DNA from 2 places in the Staphylococcus sp. HMSC071G07 genome. Region 2 is predicted to be linked to the other one. Evidence: riboswitches for the same ligand, from Rfam matches in the RefSeq annotation. Region 2 holds a riboswitch; the other holds the start of a gene.
What was found. A riboswitch is a leader RNA that binds a small molecule or an ion and turns the genes downstream of it on or off. The one in region 2 is predicted to bind S-adenosylmethionine.
Positions count from the first base shown of each region.

Region 1: linked by a shared signal. The riboswitch ahead of HMPREF2802_RS05805 (methionine ABC transporter ATP-binding protein) and the one ahead of HMPREF2802_RS09770 (homoserine O-acetyltransferase MetX) in region 2 are both predicted to bind S-adenosylmethionine.

Region 1 covers NZ_KV804768.1:319,682-327,762, reverse strand. The annotation lists gene HMPREF2802_RS05845 (organic hydroperoxide resistance protein) at 1-28, opposite strand, end outside; gene aroD (type I 3-dehydroquinate dehydratase) at 302-1,018, shown strand; gene HMPREF2802_RS05835 (nitroreductase family protein) at 1,085-1,624, shown strand; gene HMPREF2802_RS05830 (thioredoxin family protein) at 1,728-2,048, opposite strand; gene HMPREF2802_RS05825 (arsenate reductase family protein) at 2,194-2,550, shown strand; gene gcvH (glycine cleavage system protein GcvH) at 2,743-3,123, shown strand; gene HMPREF2802_RS05815 (toprim domain-containing protein) at 3,459-3,851, shown strand; gene HMPREF2802_RS05810 (thioredoxin family protein) at 3,848-4,147, shown strand; SAM riboswitch class I at 4,204-4,309, shown strand; gene HMPREF2802_RS05805 (methionine ABC transporter ATP-binding protein) at 4,597-5,622, shown strand; gene HMPREF2802_RS05800 (methionine ABC transporter permease) at 5,615-6,310, shown strand; gene HMPREF2802_RS05795 (MetQ/NlpA family ABC transporter substrate-binding protein) at 6,331-7,140, shown strand; gene HMPREF2802_RS05790 (DUF1433 domain-containing protein) at 7,249-7,695, opposite strand; gene HMPREF2802_RS05785 (DUF1433 domain-containing protein) at 7,869-8,081, opposite strand, start outside.
Region 2 covers NZ_KV804784.1:90,447-98,527, forward strand. The annotation lists gene hutH (histidine ammonia-lyase) at 1-1,472, shown strand, start outside; gene serS (serine--tRNA ligase) at 1,823-3,106, shown strand; SAM riboswitch class I at 3,507-3,607, shown strand; gene HMPREF2802_RS09770 (homoserine O-acetyltransferase MetX) at 3,710-4,672, shown strand; gene HMPREF2802_RS09775 (YybS family protein) at 4,811-5,746, shown strand; gene HMPREF2802_RS09780 (DHH family phosphoesterase) at 5,761-7,728, shown strand; gene rplI (50S ribosomal protein L9) at 7,725-8,081, shown strand, end outside.

The DNA.
Region 1 (8,081 bases), on a different contig from region 2:
TTGCTTTTGTTTCATATTTAACTGCCATGTTGTATAACCTCCTCAATTGATTATAGTTATCTTCTACCCTGAATGTTCAATCGTTAATCATTGATCGATTCACATAATCGTTTGAGAAGTCCTCTTTTCGCTCAGTTTTTTAAAATAAGCAAACGCCTAAGTATGGTAAACGCTTCTGTTCGCTCAACTTTTTTAAAATAAGCAAACGCCTAGCCATAGTGGAGCTGACAAGTTTACGCGTTGGTGTACAAACGTAGATGCGTTATAATAAGCGTAATTCAAATGATAAGGACGTGGCGTTATGCAAGAGGTTCAAATTGCCGTAACGATAGCACCTGACTATCAACTAGACCGAAAGTTGACTCAACGATTACAACACGAACAGGCAAACTTTGATATTGTTGAGTTACGCGTTGATCAGTGGCCAGAATTCAATGAAGAAGCCTATCAACAAACGTTAGAGACGTTGCGTGAGGCAGTGCCGGAGAAGGAAGTGCTCGTGACATATCGCACAACTCAACAAGGCGGAAAGGGCAACGCATCAGAGGCAGAATACGGTCAGATTATCCGTGCAATTGCTAAGGAACAACCAATCTATATTGATATTGAGTTTGACGAGCATGCTTCTCCAACAGACGTGCGGGCATTGGTGAATGAGGCGCATAAGGATCAAGTGAAGGTCATTATTTCACATCACAACTTTACTGAAACACCGAATCTTGAGACGCTACGCTTCCTGTATTATAAAATGCATCAATGTGGCGGAGATATGCTTAAAGTGGCAGTGATGCCTCGAACTCCAGAAGATGTGTTAACGCTTATGTCCGCGATGCATCAAACGAGTGTGACTACTCCTGAACAAGTGATAGGTATCGCGATGGGCGAGTTAGGTAAAGTTTCACGATTAGCTACGGGTGTATTTGGCGGAAGTATTTCTTACGGTTGTTTAGAAGAGCCACAAGCCCCTGGTCAAGTTCAGGTCAAAGATTTACGACGTGCACTGAGAGATTATCGATAAGTTGAAAATAAAAATATCTTGCACTATAATTGAAAAAGATTATCACTTACGGAAGGGCGATCAATTATGGAACTACAAGAAGCTATTGCAAATAGAAGAAGTAGAAAGAAATTTAAACGTGACATGCATATAGATGACGATGCTTTATATCAAGCGATTGAGCGTGCGACAGACGCACCTAACCATAAGATGAGAGAGCCTTGGAGAGTTGTGCATATTTCGAAAGATCGACTCGGTCAAATGAGTCAAGATATTGGTCAATATGCATTTAAAGGCGACGATGATAAGAAGAAAGACCACTATGATAATGTGACTAACTTAGGTGGTATGCTCGCATTAATCGTTCAGAAAGATCCACGTCAGAAACAGAATTTAGAGAACTATATGGCGTTTGGTGCTTTCGCTCAAAACTTAATGTTATTGCTTCATGAAGCGGGTATTGGTACTTGCTGGAAGTCTCCACAGTACATCTTTATGCCTGAAGTGAGAGACACATTAGGCGTGAAAGATAGCGAAGACTTAGTAGGTTTCCTTTATCTTACTGATATGGAAGACAGAGTGTCACACCGTAAACGTCATATGAAGAACTTAATCACTGAATATTAAACGATATCATAAAATGGCGAGTGAAAGTGGGTGTTACCCCATCTTTTCACTCGCCATTGTTTATATAGTGTCACTTTAGGTAAAGATATATGTGATACACATTTTATTTGAATGTGTCAGCTAAGAAATCTTCAACTTGTTCTGGAGATTTCGCATTCGCTGAATGTAAGTGACTCAACTTCTCGCCGTTCTTGAATACGAGAATACTAGGAATACCCATGACATCGTTAGCAGTAACTACATCTTCAAGTTCGTCACGGTTAACGACGTACCATTCGTAATCGTTGTATTTCTCAACGATAGGGTCAATCCACATATCCATTGCTTTACAATCTGGGCACCAACCTGCCTCGAATTTCACGATGACAGGATTGTCACTATTAATCGCTTGGTTAAATGCATCTGTAGAATGAATTGCTTTCATGTCTATGCTCTCCTTTTACTTGAAATCGTGATTATATTATAACTGAATCGAGGTTATAAAGAAAAAATTAGGCTTATAAATTAAAGCATTTCTCATTTAAATTTGATATATTGGAATAAAGATTATAAAAATAGGAGGTTCATACATGATTAGATTTTACCAATACTCAAACTGTACAACTTGTAAAAAAGCTGCAAAGTTCTTACAGGATTATGGCGTAAGTTTCGAACCTATTGATATTGTACAACATACACCTACATATTCTGAACTTAAAGAAATTGTGGAATCATCAGATCTAGATGTCAATAAATTCTTTAACACGCACGGTGCGAAATACCGTGAACTTAATTTGAAAGACAAATTACAAGACTTGTCCTATGACGAGAAACTCGAACTATTAGCATCAGACGGCATGTTGATTAAACGTCCGCTCGCAGTCATGGATGATAAAGTCACAGTTGGATTTAACGAACAACAATATCAAGATGTATGGGTTAACTAATCGTTAATCAAATAGAGATAATTAAACGATGATTTGAAATCGCTTTCTGAGACGATAACCATGCGTCTCATTACTTATTTCATGCGATGTCATGGCCTTGGAAATATTCACAAGATTAATAGAAAATCTTGCTTGTGAAGCATCTATATGGCATCATAAATATGTACAATAAAGTTTATAGGAGGGGATCTCGTGGCAGTACCGAGTGAATTAAAGTATTCTAAAGACCATGAATGGGTAAAGGTTGAAGGAAACACAGTTACTATTGGTATTACTGAATATGCACAGAACGAATTAGGAGATATCGTCTTTGTTGAGTTACCAGAAGTCGATGACGAAATCGAAGTAGGCGACACATTTGGTAGTGTTGAATCTGTTAAGACAGTTTCAGAATTATACGCTCCAGTTGCTGGTAAAGTAACAGAAACAAATGACGAGTTAGAAGACAGCCCAGAATTCGTTAATGAATCTCCATACGAAAAAGCTTGGATGGTTAAAGTTGAAATCAGCGATGAAAGCCAATTAGACGACTTAATGTCAGCTGACGACTATTCAGAAATGATTGGTGAATAATACGACGAAAGTTGAGTTACGTACATAATTACTTATAAAGTAACTATGTTAAGTTGTTGCGTCCTGAGTTGAACGTGGATATAGCATTATGTTTTACGCATATCATATTGTATCTTTGCTGATGTTCAACGATTTAGTGGGGACAACAACTCAATGAGTAGATGTGAGAGTAGAATGTCGATTCAAATTCTTGAGAGAATGGTGGATGACGTTCTACTCTTTTTCTATAACTGTCTCACTCGTAAGTGTCATGAGCTGTAATAATGTTTACTTTGCGCAAGATATGTTAAAAACTAAGTAGCGTTTCCCAAACATTGTTAAAGAAGGTGACCGATGTGGCTGTAGTAAACAAAGTAATGATTGTAGAAGGTAAGACGGATAAGCGGCGTGTGCAGGAAGTCATCGATGAACCTCTGCATATTATTTGTACACATGGAACGATGAGTGTAGATAAAGTCGACCAAATTATTGACGACTACGAAGGGCAAACGATTTACGTCTTAGCAGATGCAGATGACGAAGGACGTAAGATTAGAAGTTGGTTTAAACATTATTTAAGTGAAAGTCACCATATATACATTGACCGCCAATATCGCGAAGTTGCGCGTTGTCCGAAAGATTATTTAGCGCGTGTGTTGGAACGTCACGGTTTTGAGGTGAAAGACGAAGATGAAACGATTCAAGAAGAAATAGATCAAATGTTTGAAAGGGTAAGTTTATTAACATGATACAGAAGAAAGAAGAAATTATCGATCCGAAACAAAATGTTCATCAAGATAAACATCTCATATTCGGCTACACACCTACATGTGGTACGTGTAAAGTATCAGAACGAATGCTAGATGTGGCGAATGAGATGGTACAACTACCGATAACGAAGATTGATTTGAATTTACATCCAGATTTCGCTCAAGAATTTGAAATTCAATCTGTTCCTGTATTATTGATTATGTCAAAAGATCAAGAACTTAAGCGCATATACGCATTCCAGTCTGTTCCCTACTTGTTAGAAAATTTAAAATAGTAGTTGACGGGGATTGTGAATAGTGGTAGGATTAATACAACTTAATATTGCGATTGCTCTTATCAAGAGTGGTGGAGGGATGTGCCCTACGAAACTCGGCAACCGTCTGTTACAGAAATGGTGCCAATTCACATAAAGCTTAACGGCTTTTGAAGATGAGAGAAGGTAGGATGCTTTCTTTTTTTTCTTAATAAGAGAAAGTTTTTTTATTGGTTAACATTCTACACTCCTTTGAGTTGTATAAGATGAGCAGAATTTGAGATATCAGATAATATGCTTAATAAATAACACAATATTTTTAATAATTTGAAATATCTAACTTATTTATAAGTGGTAGGCTTGAACGAACTCATTTTACTAACTGAAAGAAGTAGTCCATTGAAACAACGATGATAACTAGCAACGCAACATTAATCTACATCATTAAGAATATTAGAGGAGGGACTACAGTGATTGAAATTAAACAGCTCGTGAAGCGGTATAAGACTAAGAAACACGATGTTACGGCAGTCGATCACGTTGATTTGACGATTCCATCCGGCACGATCTTTGGCGTCATTGGTTTCTCAGGTGCAGGTAAAAGTACGCTCGTGCGCTTACTCAATTACTTAGAGACACCTACATCGGGCGACGTGATTATCGATGGAGATAATATGGGGCAGCTTTCAAAGACAATGTTACGACGTAAACGTCAAGATGTCAGCATGGTCTTCCAACATTTCAATTTATTATGGTCACGTACGGTAATAGAGAATATTATGTTTCCTCTCGAGATAGCAGGAATGGGCAAAGTACAAGCACGTCATCATGCACGTGAGCTCGTCGAACTTGTGGGATTGGAAGGCCGAGGTAACGCTTATCCATCAGAGCTATCAGGGGGACAGAAACAGCGTGTAGGGATTGCTCGTGCGTTAGCTAATGAACCGTCAGTACTGTTGTGTGACGAAGCGACGAGTGCGCTCGATCCGCAAACGACAGATGAAATTCTTGATTTACTGTTGGAAATCAAGAAGAAGAGAAATTTGACTATCGTGATTATTACACACGAGATGCAGGTCATTCGTCGTGTTTGTGATGAGGTGGCTGTAATGGAAAATGGTAAAGTCATCGAACAAGGTAAAGTCACTGAAGTCTTTGAGAATCCGCAACATGCAGTCACACGCAGATTTGTAAAAGACGACTTAAGTGATGAAATCGATGAATCCGTGGATCGATATATACATATTGCTCCGGATGATTACGTCGTTCGCTTAAACTTTACAGGTGATAATACGACAGAGCCTATCGTGTCATATATTACACGCACATTGGACATTGATATCAATATTCTTGAAGGTAATGTGAAACAAACGAAATCAGGGGCGCTTGGTTATCTCGTCTTACACCTAACAGAAGTTTCAGACGCTCAGTTTGAACAATTTAAAGACGGCTTGAGTCGACAACATGTAGCAGTGGAGGTGATTCGACATGGGTAAGTCACTGAATGAAATTCTCCACGAGATGATTACGATGCCGAATGTCGACTGGTCTGAAGTTTGGGTTGCAACCTATGAAACGCTTTATATGACAATCGTTTCAACAATCTTTGCCTTTATTTTCGGCTTGGTACTTGGGGTGTTGCTCTTTATTTCAGCTAGAAGTAAATCACCATTCGCGCGTGTATTTTATAGTGTGATCTCGTTTATTGTTAACTTGTTCCGAGCGATACCGTTTATCATACTCATTCTGATCTTGATACCATTTACAAGTTTGGTATTAGGCACAATTAGTGGTCCAACAGGTGCATTGCCTGCGCTAATTATTGGAGCAGCGCCATTCTATGCACGACTTGTCGAGATTGCTTTTAAAGAGATTGATAAAGGGGTTATCGAAGCGGCTTGGTCCATGGGTGCGAGCACGACGACAGTGATACGTAAAGTGCTCTTACCTGAAGCGATGCCAGCATTGGTATCTGGTATCACGGTGACGGCGATTGCACTCGTCGGTTCGACAGCGATTGCTGGTGTAATCGGTGCTGGTGGTTTAGGTAACTTAGCCTATCTCACAGGCTTCACGCGAAATCAGAACGATGTCATTCTCGTTTCAACAGTATTTATTTTAATCATAGTATTTATCATTCAATACATCGGTGACTTTTTCACTAACAGAATTGATAAAAGATAATATAAAAAGGGGAAATCAACATGAAAAAATTATTAACATTTACATTGATCGCAGTATTAACACTTGCGCTTGCTGCGTGTGGGAAGTCAGATGATAAGACAATTTCAGTAGGAGCATCTCCTGCGCCACATGCTGAAGTACTTAAAAAAGCACAACCCATTTTAGAGAAAAAGGGCTACAAACTTAAAGTTAAAGAAATTAATGACTATACAACGCCGAATAAGCTATTGGATAAGGGCGAAATTGATGCGAACTTCTTCCAACACACACCATATTTGAAAAAAGAAAGTAAAGATAAAGGTTATAAAATCGAATCAGCAGGTAACGTTCTTTTAGAACCAATGGCTGTGTACTCTAAAAAGTATAAAAGCTTAAAAGAATTACCTAAAGGTGCCACTATCTACGTTTCAAACAACCCAGCAGAACAAGGTCGATTCTTAAAATTTTTTGTTGACGAAGGACTAATTAAATTGAAAGATGGCGTTAAAATTCAAGATGCAACTTTCAAAGATATCACTGAGAACAAAAAGAATTTAAAATTTAACTACCAACAATCAGCAGAGTATCTTCCAAAAATTTATCAAAATCAAGATGCAGATGCAGTCATCATTAATTCAAACTATGCAATTGATCAAAAAATAAGTCCGAAAAAAGATTCTATTGCTTTAGAAAAAGCTGAAGATAATCCATATGCTAACTTAGTTGCTGTACAAAAAGGACACAAAGACGATAAAAAAGTGCAAGAACTCGTTAAAGCTCTACAATCTAAAGAAGTTAAAGACTTTATTAACAAAAAATATGACGGTGCAGTAATTCCAACTGATAAATGATAAATTTCGTACTAGCGCTCCACATCTATCGCAGGTGTGGAGCGTTTTGAATGATTGCGTGAGACAGGAACGGCGTTCATCCAACTTATCAAAGGTTCAATTAGCTAATTATTTCACCGATTGATATCCCCATATGATAGGCGGATCAGCTTCATAATCTTCTTTATTCAAGTGTTCACGTTTAATAATTTCATTTGGTTTTATTTTGTCTTTAGGATTAGAGTGATAAAATAATTTTCCTAAAGTCTTAGGACTGTAGCTTAAATTACCCTTATATTGATATGATCCGACTGATGAGATGTTAGCATTAAAATAATATCGCTTATCATTATTGATGTGACCATATATAAAATACCCTCCCATAGGGTCTTTATCTACTTTAGTTATTTGTATGGACTTATAATTTTTAAGATTATGCTTAAAATACAGATCTATTCTAGCCTTTTGTGTCTCAATATATTTATCTTTTTTATGTTTATGCATAACGTAGCCTGTGATTAAAAGGGCGACGATAACAACTAATGATATGTAAAGGAAAAGTTTTCTTTTTGACATGTGTAGTACCTCGCTTTACAAGGATATTAGGTGTCTTAATAAAGTAGACTAGGAAGTAAATAAACATTTATTTTCTAGTCTCACTTTATGACTTTCATTTAACTCAGTTGTTAAAAGTATTGGTTTAGTTAAAACAGATTCACTGATTATTTATGCTTATTTGCTTTAAATAATTAAAAACCCCAAATGATAGGGGGATCAGCTTCATAATCTTGTTTGTTCATGTGTTCACGTTTAATAATTTCGTTTGGGTTTAATTGCTTGGATGGATCGGGATGATAAAATAACTTTTCTAAAGTTTTTGGATTAAAACCTAAATTGCCATTAAATTGATATGATTCGATTGATGAAATATGAGCATCAAAATAATATTGTTTATCATTATT
Region 2 (8,081 bases):
ATATTCAACGCTTTCTAGCTAACAACGATACAGTTGAAATCACAGAGCAAGCATTGTCGCGTGTGAAAGACAGTCGTGCCACAGTGGAACGTATCATTCGAGATAAAGAAACGATTTACGGCATTACTACTGGGTTCGGCTTATTTAGTGATGTGCGTATCGATGATAAGCAGTACAATCAATTACAAGTCAATCTGATTCGTTCTCATGCATGTGGTGTGGGTGAACTATTCGCAAATAATGTCGCGTTAGTCATGATGGTCTTACGCTTAAACACGTTGCTGAAGGGGCATTCAGGCGTGACTGTTGAGCTGATTGATCAACTCATCTACTTTATCAATCACCGCATCGTGCCAATTATTCCACAACAAGGCTCTCTCGGTGCTTCAGGAGATTTAGCACCACTTTCACATCTGGCATTAGCATTGATTGGTGAAGGCAAAGTCGTTTATCAAGGGAAAGAACGTGACAGTCAAGATGTGTTACAAGAGCTAGGCCGTGCACCACACACACTCCAAGCGAAAGAAGGTTTAGCGCTGATTAACGGTACACAAGCGATGACGGCACAAGGGGTAATTTCGTATATCGAAGCGGAAGATTTAGGCTATCAAGCTGAGTGGATTGCTGCGCTAACACATCAATCACTCAATGGCATTACAGACGCTTACAATGAGCAAGTTCATAAAGCACGTAATTACCAAGAACAAATTGATGTCGCTGAACGTATGAGAGATTGGTTAGCAGGCTCTCAATTGACGACACGCCAAGCTGAGTTACGTGTACAAGACGCGTATACATTACGTTGTATTCCACAAATTCACGGTGCGAGCTTCCAAGTGTTTAATTATGTGAAAGAGAAACTCGAATTTGAGATGAATGCGGCAAACGACAATCCATTGATCTTCGATGAGGATGATGAAACACTCGTCATTTCTGGAGGAAACTTCCACGGTCAACCCGTCGCTTTCGCTCTTGATTTCTTAAAAATTGGGGTATCAGAGCTTGCGAATGTGGCAGAACGTCGTTTGGAACGTCTCGTAAATCCACAGCTTAACAATGGTATGCCCGCATTCTTAAGTCCGGAACCAGGTCTTCAAAGCGGTGCGATGATTATGCAGTATGCTGCTGCGAGTCTCGTGTCTGAGAATAAAACGTTGGCGCATCCAGCAAGCGTAGACTCTATTCCTTCTTCTGCTAACCAAGAAGATCACGTGTCGATGGGAACAATCGCATCTCGCCATGGCTATCAAATTGTGGAAAATGCGCGTCGAGTGCTTGCGATAGAATGTATTATTGCGTTACAAGCGGTAGAACATCAAGGTGTCGAAAAACTCTCACCACGTACTTTAGCGAAATATGAAGCGTTACGTAGCATCGTACCTTCAATTACTGAAGATCGTCAATTCCATAAAGATATTGAAGCGGTCGCACAGTATCTACGTAATGACGCTTATAGTAGTGATGAAAAATAAGTTTAGAAATTTGTCATTTTAAATAAATAGCTTATACTGTCTTGAAAATTTTTAAACAATTTGCTATATTTAAGATAATTCAAATATCACTATTGTTCGTAGGCTAAGTAGTATTAATGTGATGATTTCAGAGAGCTTGTGGTTGGTGTGAACAGGCAATGATCCTTAATATGAATCTACCTACTGATGTGAACAATCGGCAATTACCGTTATTTAAGTGAGAGCGCAGTCTTAATTTATCAAATTAAGCTGTTAAATAGGGTGGCAACGCGTAGAGACCACGTCCCTTGTCGGGGATGTGGTCTTTTTTATGCGCTTCAACCTAAATATATATCAAAGGAGATAGACAGATGTTAGATATTCGATTATTCCGTACAGAACCAGACATGGTCAAAGACAAGATTGCTAAGCGTGGTATGGATTCATCAGTTGTGGACAAAGTCTTAGAACTAGATGAAAAACGCCGTGAATACATCAGCAAGACTGAGGAAATGAAAGCAGAGCGTAACCGTGTGAGTGGTGAAATTGCTGAGAAGAAACGCAACAAAGAAGATGCGGATGACGTTATTAAAGAAATGCGCGAATTAGGTGACAAGATTAAAGAAATCGATGCGTCACTTAACGACGTAGACCAAGAATTACATGATACATTAGCTGGCATTCCAAACTTAATACACGATGACGTGCCAGAAGGTGAATCTGACGAAGACAACGTTGAACTTAAACGTTGGGGTACGCCAAGAGAATTTGACTTCGAGGCGAAACCACACTGGGATTTAGTTGAAGAATTGAAGATGGCTGATTTCGACCGTGCAGCGAAAGTTTCAGGTGCGCGTTTCGTCTTCTTAACTGGTGACGGTGCATTATTAGAACGTGCATTGATGAACTACATGATTACGAAACATACAACACAACAAGGCTATACTGAAATGATGGCACCACAACTTGTTAATGCTGATTCAATGTACGGTACAGGTCAACTTCCTAAATTTGAAGAGGATTTATTTAAAGTTGAAAAAGAAGGACTTTACACAATCCCAACTGCAGAAGTACCATTCACAAACTTCTACCGCAATGAAATTCTTGATAAAGATCAACTTCCTGCTTTATTCACAGGACAAACAGCTTGTTTCAGAAGTGAAGCTGGATCTGCAGGCCGTGACACTCGTGGTTTAATCCGTCTTCACCAGTTCGATAAGGTAGAGATGGTACGTTACGAAAAGCCAGAAGATTCTTGGGATGCACTTGAAGAGTTAACTCAAAATGCGGAATCAATCCTTGAAGAACTTGAATTACCATATCGCCGTGTGAACTTATGTACAGGCGACATTGGTTTCGGCGCAAGCAAGACATATGACCTTGAAGTTTGGTTACCAAGCTACAATGAGTACAAGGAAATCAGCTCTTGCTCTAACGTGACAGATTTCCAAGCGCGTCGTGCAAACATCCGCTTCAAACGTGATAAAGATGCGAAACCAGAATTTGTGCATACGTTAAATGGTAGTGGTCTTGCAGTAGGTCGTACATTTGCAGCAATTGTTGAGAACTACCAAAACGAAGATGGTTCAATTACTATTCCTGAAGCACTTGTTCCATATATGGGCGGTAAGACTAAGATTACGTTAGATAAATAATCAACGACTTAATGTGTTACAAGTTAAGATAAAATATATTGAAAAGGCAATTCTCATTCATTGTGGGAATTGCCTTTTTTAGATAAAAGGAAAGCTATTTCAGTAAAATATTAAATACTGTGAATGCTGAACAGATAATCGAAGTAGAAATTTAGTCTTAACACCGGAAAGGCTTGTATGACTACAGTAGCAAGGGATGAGAGGATAATATTAACACTTCCGTCAGTCTGACTTCAGACAAACGTCAGACTTACCTCTTAAAACTAAGCGTCCTACTCCAAGAAGCAGTGAGCTAGATAACACAATAAGGATTCATAACGACATATTAACTGTTGAAATTATCGGAATATTCGATTAGAATTAACTTTAATCTAGTCAATGAAACTTAAATCAAATATTGAACTTATTGAGAGAAGTGGAGGGATTTGGCTCTGTGAAACTTCAGCAACCGGCTTTATCAGTACGGTGCTACAACCAACGATGCAACTCGAGTAATAAGGTAATGTGAGTCTCTTACTTTTGGTCGAGTAGGAGACTTTTTCTATATAAAGCAGAGTAGGGGAGGGGTAGCGATAAGTTCACTAACAAGGAGGTAAGTAGTAGATGAAATATATTGTAGACACACTCGAATTAGGCAACTTTTATACAGAATCTGGAGAGGCAATTGAGAATTTGAAACTACGTTACGAGCATGTAGGGTATCAAGGACAACCACTCGTACTCGTCTGTCATGCGTTAACGGGAAACCATCTGACATATGGAACGGACGAAGAACCAGGGTGGTGGCGTGAAATTATCGATGGGGGTTATTTGCCTATTCATGATTATCAGTTTCTCACGTTTAACGTCATCGGTAGTCCATTTGGTTCGAGCTCGCCGCGCAACGATCCTAACTTTCCTCAACAGCTGACGTTACGCGATATTGTCCGAGCGATTGAACGTGGCGTGAAAGCATTAGGCTTTAAGCGTATCGCTATCCTCATCGGTGGTTCTTTAGGTGGTATGCAAGTTCAGGAACTGCTCTATAATCATCAATTTCAAGTTGAGAAAGCCGTCATTCTCGCTGCGACGGATAAGACTTCATCTTATAGTCGTGCATTTAATGATATTGCACGACAAGCGATTCACTTAGGTGGAAAGGAAGGATTGAGTATTGCACGCCAACTCGGTTTCTTAACTTATCGGTCTTCAAAGAGTTACGAAGCGCGTTTTACTCCTGAACAAGTAGTGTCTTACCAGCATCATCAAGGTGATAAATTTAAAGAAAGTTTCGATGTGGCTTGTTATAAGACGTTACTAGATGTGCTCGATAGCCACAACCTCGACCGTGGACGTACCGATGTGGCGGAAGTCTTAGCTCAGTTAGACACTAAAGTACTGACCCTCGGCTTTACCGATGATCTGCTCTATCCAGATGACCAAGTTCGAGCGATGGGGGCACGCTTCCAATATCATCGTCACTTCTTCGTGCCCGATAACGTAGGTCATGATGGTTTTTTACTCAATTTCAACGATTGGGCACCGAATTTATATCATTTTTTGAAAAAGTCTAAAGTTCGACGCTAAGACATGTAACTTAAACGAAGAATGGGTATGCATGAAATAGGAGAGACACGTTCATGCCTTAATTGACAATAATTGTATAAACCTTTCAAAGAGGTTAAAATAGGCATTATAGTCAAATTGAGTATAGGAGTGGCAAATTTGTTTTCTAAAGTTAATCCTAAAGCGACGATACTCGGTGTTATCACCTTTATAATTGTGGCTTTAGTTACATATTTTGTGCCCTTGATAGGATATGTGTTGTGTTTCTTCGCGACCATTCCTGGTATCGTCTTGTGGCACAAATCGAAAGAAAGTTTCGGAATAGCTGCCTTAATTACAGTTATTCTCACGACGCTCTTTACCAACTTAGCCACGTTAAGCGCTATTGTTGTGGTCTTGCTCACAAGTTTCGTCATTGGGCAGTTATTAAAAGAGCGTGCAACGAAAGAACGCATCTTCTATGTTACGACGACATACTTAAGTTTATTTAGTTTAATTGCACTACTCATCTTACAAGCGACCCATCGTTTGCCGACTGGAAGTACTTTAGTGCAACCGATGAAATCAGTCTTAAATTATCTACAACCGTCTGATTTACAACAATATGGTAGCAATGTCATAGAAAGTTACAATCAATTGGTAGATAATTTAACAAATAAAGCGTTGATGGAATTTCCAAGTTATATCATCGTCACTATCTTTGTTATCGTCTTATTTAATTTATTAATCACTTTCCCAATCTTACGTAAGTTTAAAGTGGCGACGCCTATCTTTAGACCGTTATATGCTTGGCAAATGCCACGGTTTATCTTAATTGTTTATATCATTACGATTGTCTGTCTCCTGTTCACTTCAAATAGTGAACCATCTATGTTCCAAAGTATCGTATTGAACTTTCAAGTTGTGTTATCATTATGTATGTATATTCAGGGATTAAGTGTAATTCATTTCTTTGGTAAAGCGAAAAGTATGCCTTTAGCCGTGACAATACTACTCATGGTTATCGGAACGCTCATATCTGCAATGGCGCCAATTGTAGTCTTGATAGGTATGGCAGATATGATGTTGAACTTAAAAGCGCGCATTAAAAAATGATTTGAGGTGGAACAATGAACCGGCAATCCACTAAGCAAGCGTTAATCTTGCCGTTTGTCTTAATGTTGCTGACGGGTATTGCTATCGTCATCGCGTGGTTTGTGATCAATCAAATCTTCGCGACTGTAGCGGCTATCATACTCGTCGTTATGGCAATCGTCTCGATTATTCTAATACGTAAAGCTTTAAATAAGATGGATCATTATGTCGATGACTTAAGTGGACATATTTCAGCTGGCAGTAACACTGCAATTAAAGAGCTGCCCATCGGCATGATTATCCTAGATGACAATGAGAATATTGAATGGATGAACAAGTTCATGTCTGAACGTGCTGAACGCAACGTGATTTCAGATCCTGTTAATGAGGTTTATCCAAACATTTTAAAACAGCTGGAAAAGACGCAAGAAATAGAAATTGAAGACAATGGCTATCACTACCGCGTACGTTATGCAGAAGCGGAAGGTGTGTTGTACTTCTTCGATATTACAGAAGAAGTGAAGACGAATGAACTCTACGAGGAGTCAAAGCCGATTATTGCGACGCTCTTCCTCGACAACTACGACGAAATCACACAAAATATGAACGATACACAACGTTCAGAAATCAACTCGATGGTGACACGCGTCATCAGTCGTTGGGCTTCGGAATATAATATCTATTTCAAACGTTATAGCTCAGACCAGTTTGTGGCTTACTTGAATCAACGTATCTTAAATGAAGTTGAAGATAGTAACTTTGATATCTTAAGTCAATTACGTGAGAAGAGTGTAGGTTACCGTGCTCAGCTTACACTGAGTATCGGCGTAGGGGAAGGATCAGAGAACCTCATCGATCTTGGTGAGCTCTCACAATCTGGACTAGACTTAGCACTCGGTCGTGGCGGTGACCAAGTTGCCATCAAACACATCAACGGTAATGTCCGCTTCTACGGCGGTAAGACTGACCCGATGGAGAAACGTACACGCGTGCGAGCTCGTGTCATTTCTCACGCTTTGAAAGATATCTTGATGGAAGGCGACAAAGTCATCGTGATGGGACACAAGCGTCCAGATTTAGATGCCATCGGTGCAGCTATCGGTGTGACACGCTTTGCGATGATGAACAATTTGGATGCCTACGTAGTGCTTAACGATTCAGATATCGATCCTACATTGCGACGTGTCATGAACGCGGTTGATGAGAAACCTGAATTGAAAGAGCGTTTCATTACGTCCGACGAAGCATGGGACATCATGACTTCTAAGACGACGCTCGTAGTGGTTGATACGCATAAACCTGAGATGGTCTTAGATGAAAATATCTTAAATAAATCTAATCGCAAAGTCGTGATTGACCACCATCGTCGTGGCGAAAGCTTTATTTCCAGTCCGTTGTTGGTCTACATGGAACCGTACGCCAGCTCTACTGCAGAACTCGTGACAGAGTTGCTAGAATATCAACCGACGGAACAACGCTTAACACGACTTGAGTCCACAGTGATGTTTGCAGGTATCATCGTTGATACGCGTAACTTCACATTGCGGACAGGCTCACGAACTTTCGACGCAGCAAGTTATCTCCGTGCACATGGTGCGGATACGATCTTAACGCAACACTTCTTGAAGGATGATATTGATACGTACATCAACCGAACTGAATTAATTCGCACGGTTGAACTTCAAGATCATGGCGTGGCGATTGCTCATGGTCCAGACGACAAGATCTATCATCCCGTTACTGTTGCACAAGCAGCAGATGAGTTGTTAAGTTTAGATGGTGTAGAAGCCTCATATGTTGTAGCACGACGTGAAGATAACCTTATCGGAATGTCAGCGCGATCTCTTGGTGCAATCAACGTTCAGCTAACGATGGAAGCACTCGGTGGTGGCGGACATTTAACGAATGCTGCTACACAGTTGAAAGACTTAACTGTCGAAGAAGCAATTGAACAATTACAACAGGCAATAACAGAACAAATGAGTAGGAGTGAAGACGCATGAAAGTAATATTCACACAAGATGTTAAAGGTAAAGGTAAGAAAGGCGAAGTTAAAGATGTACCTGTAGGTTACGCTAACAACTTCCTTTTTAAAAAGAACTTAGCAGTCGAAGCAAATAGTGGTAACTTGAAACAACTTCAACAACAAAATAAACGTGCAGAACAAGAAAGACAGAAAGAAATTGACGATGCGAAAGAACTCAAAGCACGTCTTGAAGACATCGAAGTTGAAGTCAGTGCGAAGACAGGTGAAGGCGGTAAGTTATTCGGTTCAATCAGTACGAAACAAATCGCTCAAGCCCTTAAAGATCAACACGATATTAAAATTGATAAGCGTAAAATGGATTTACCACAC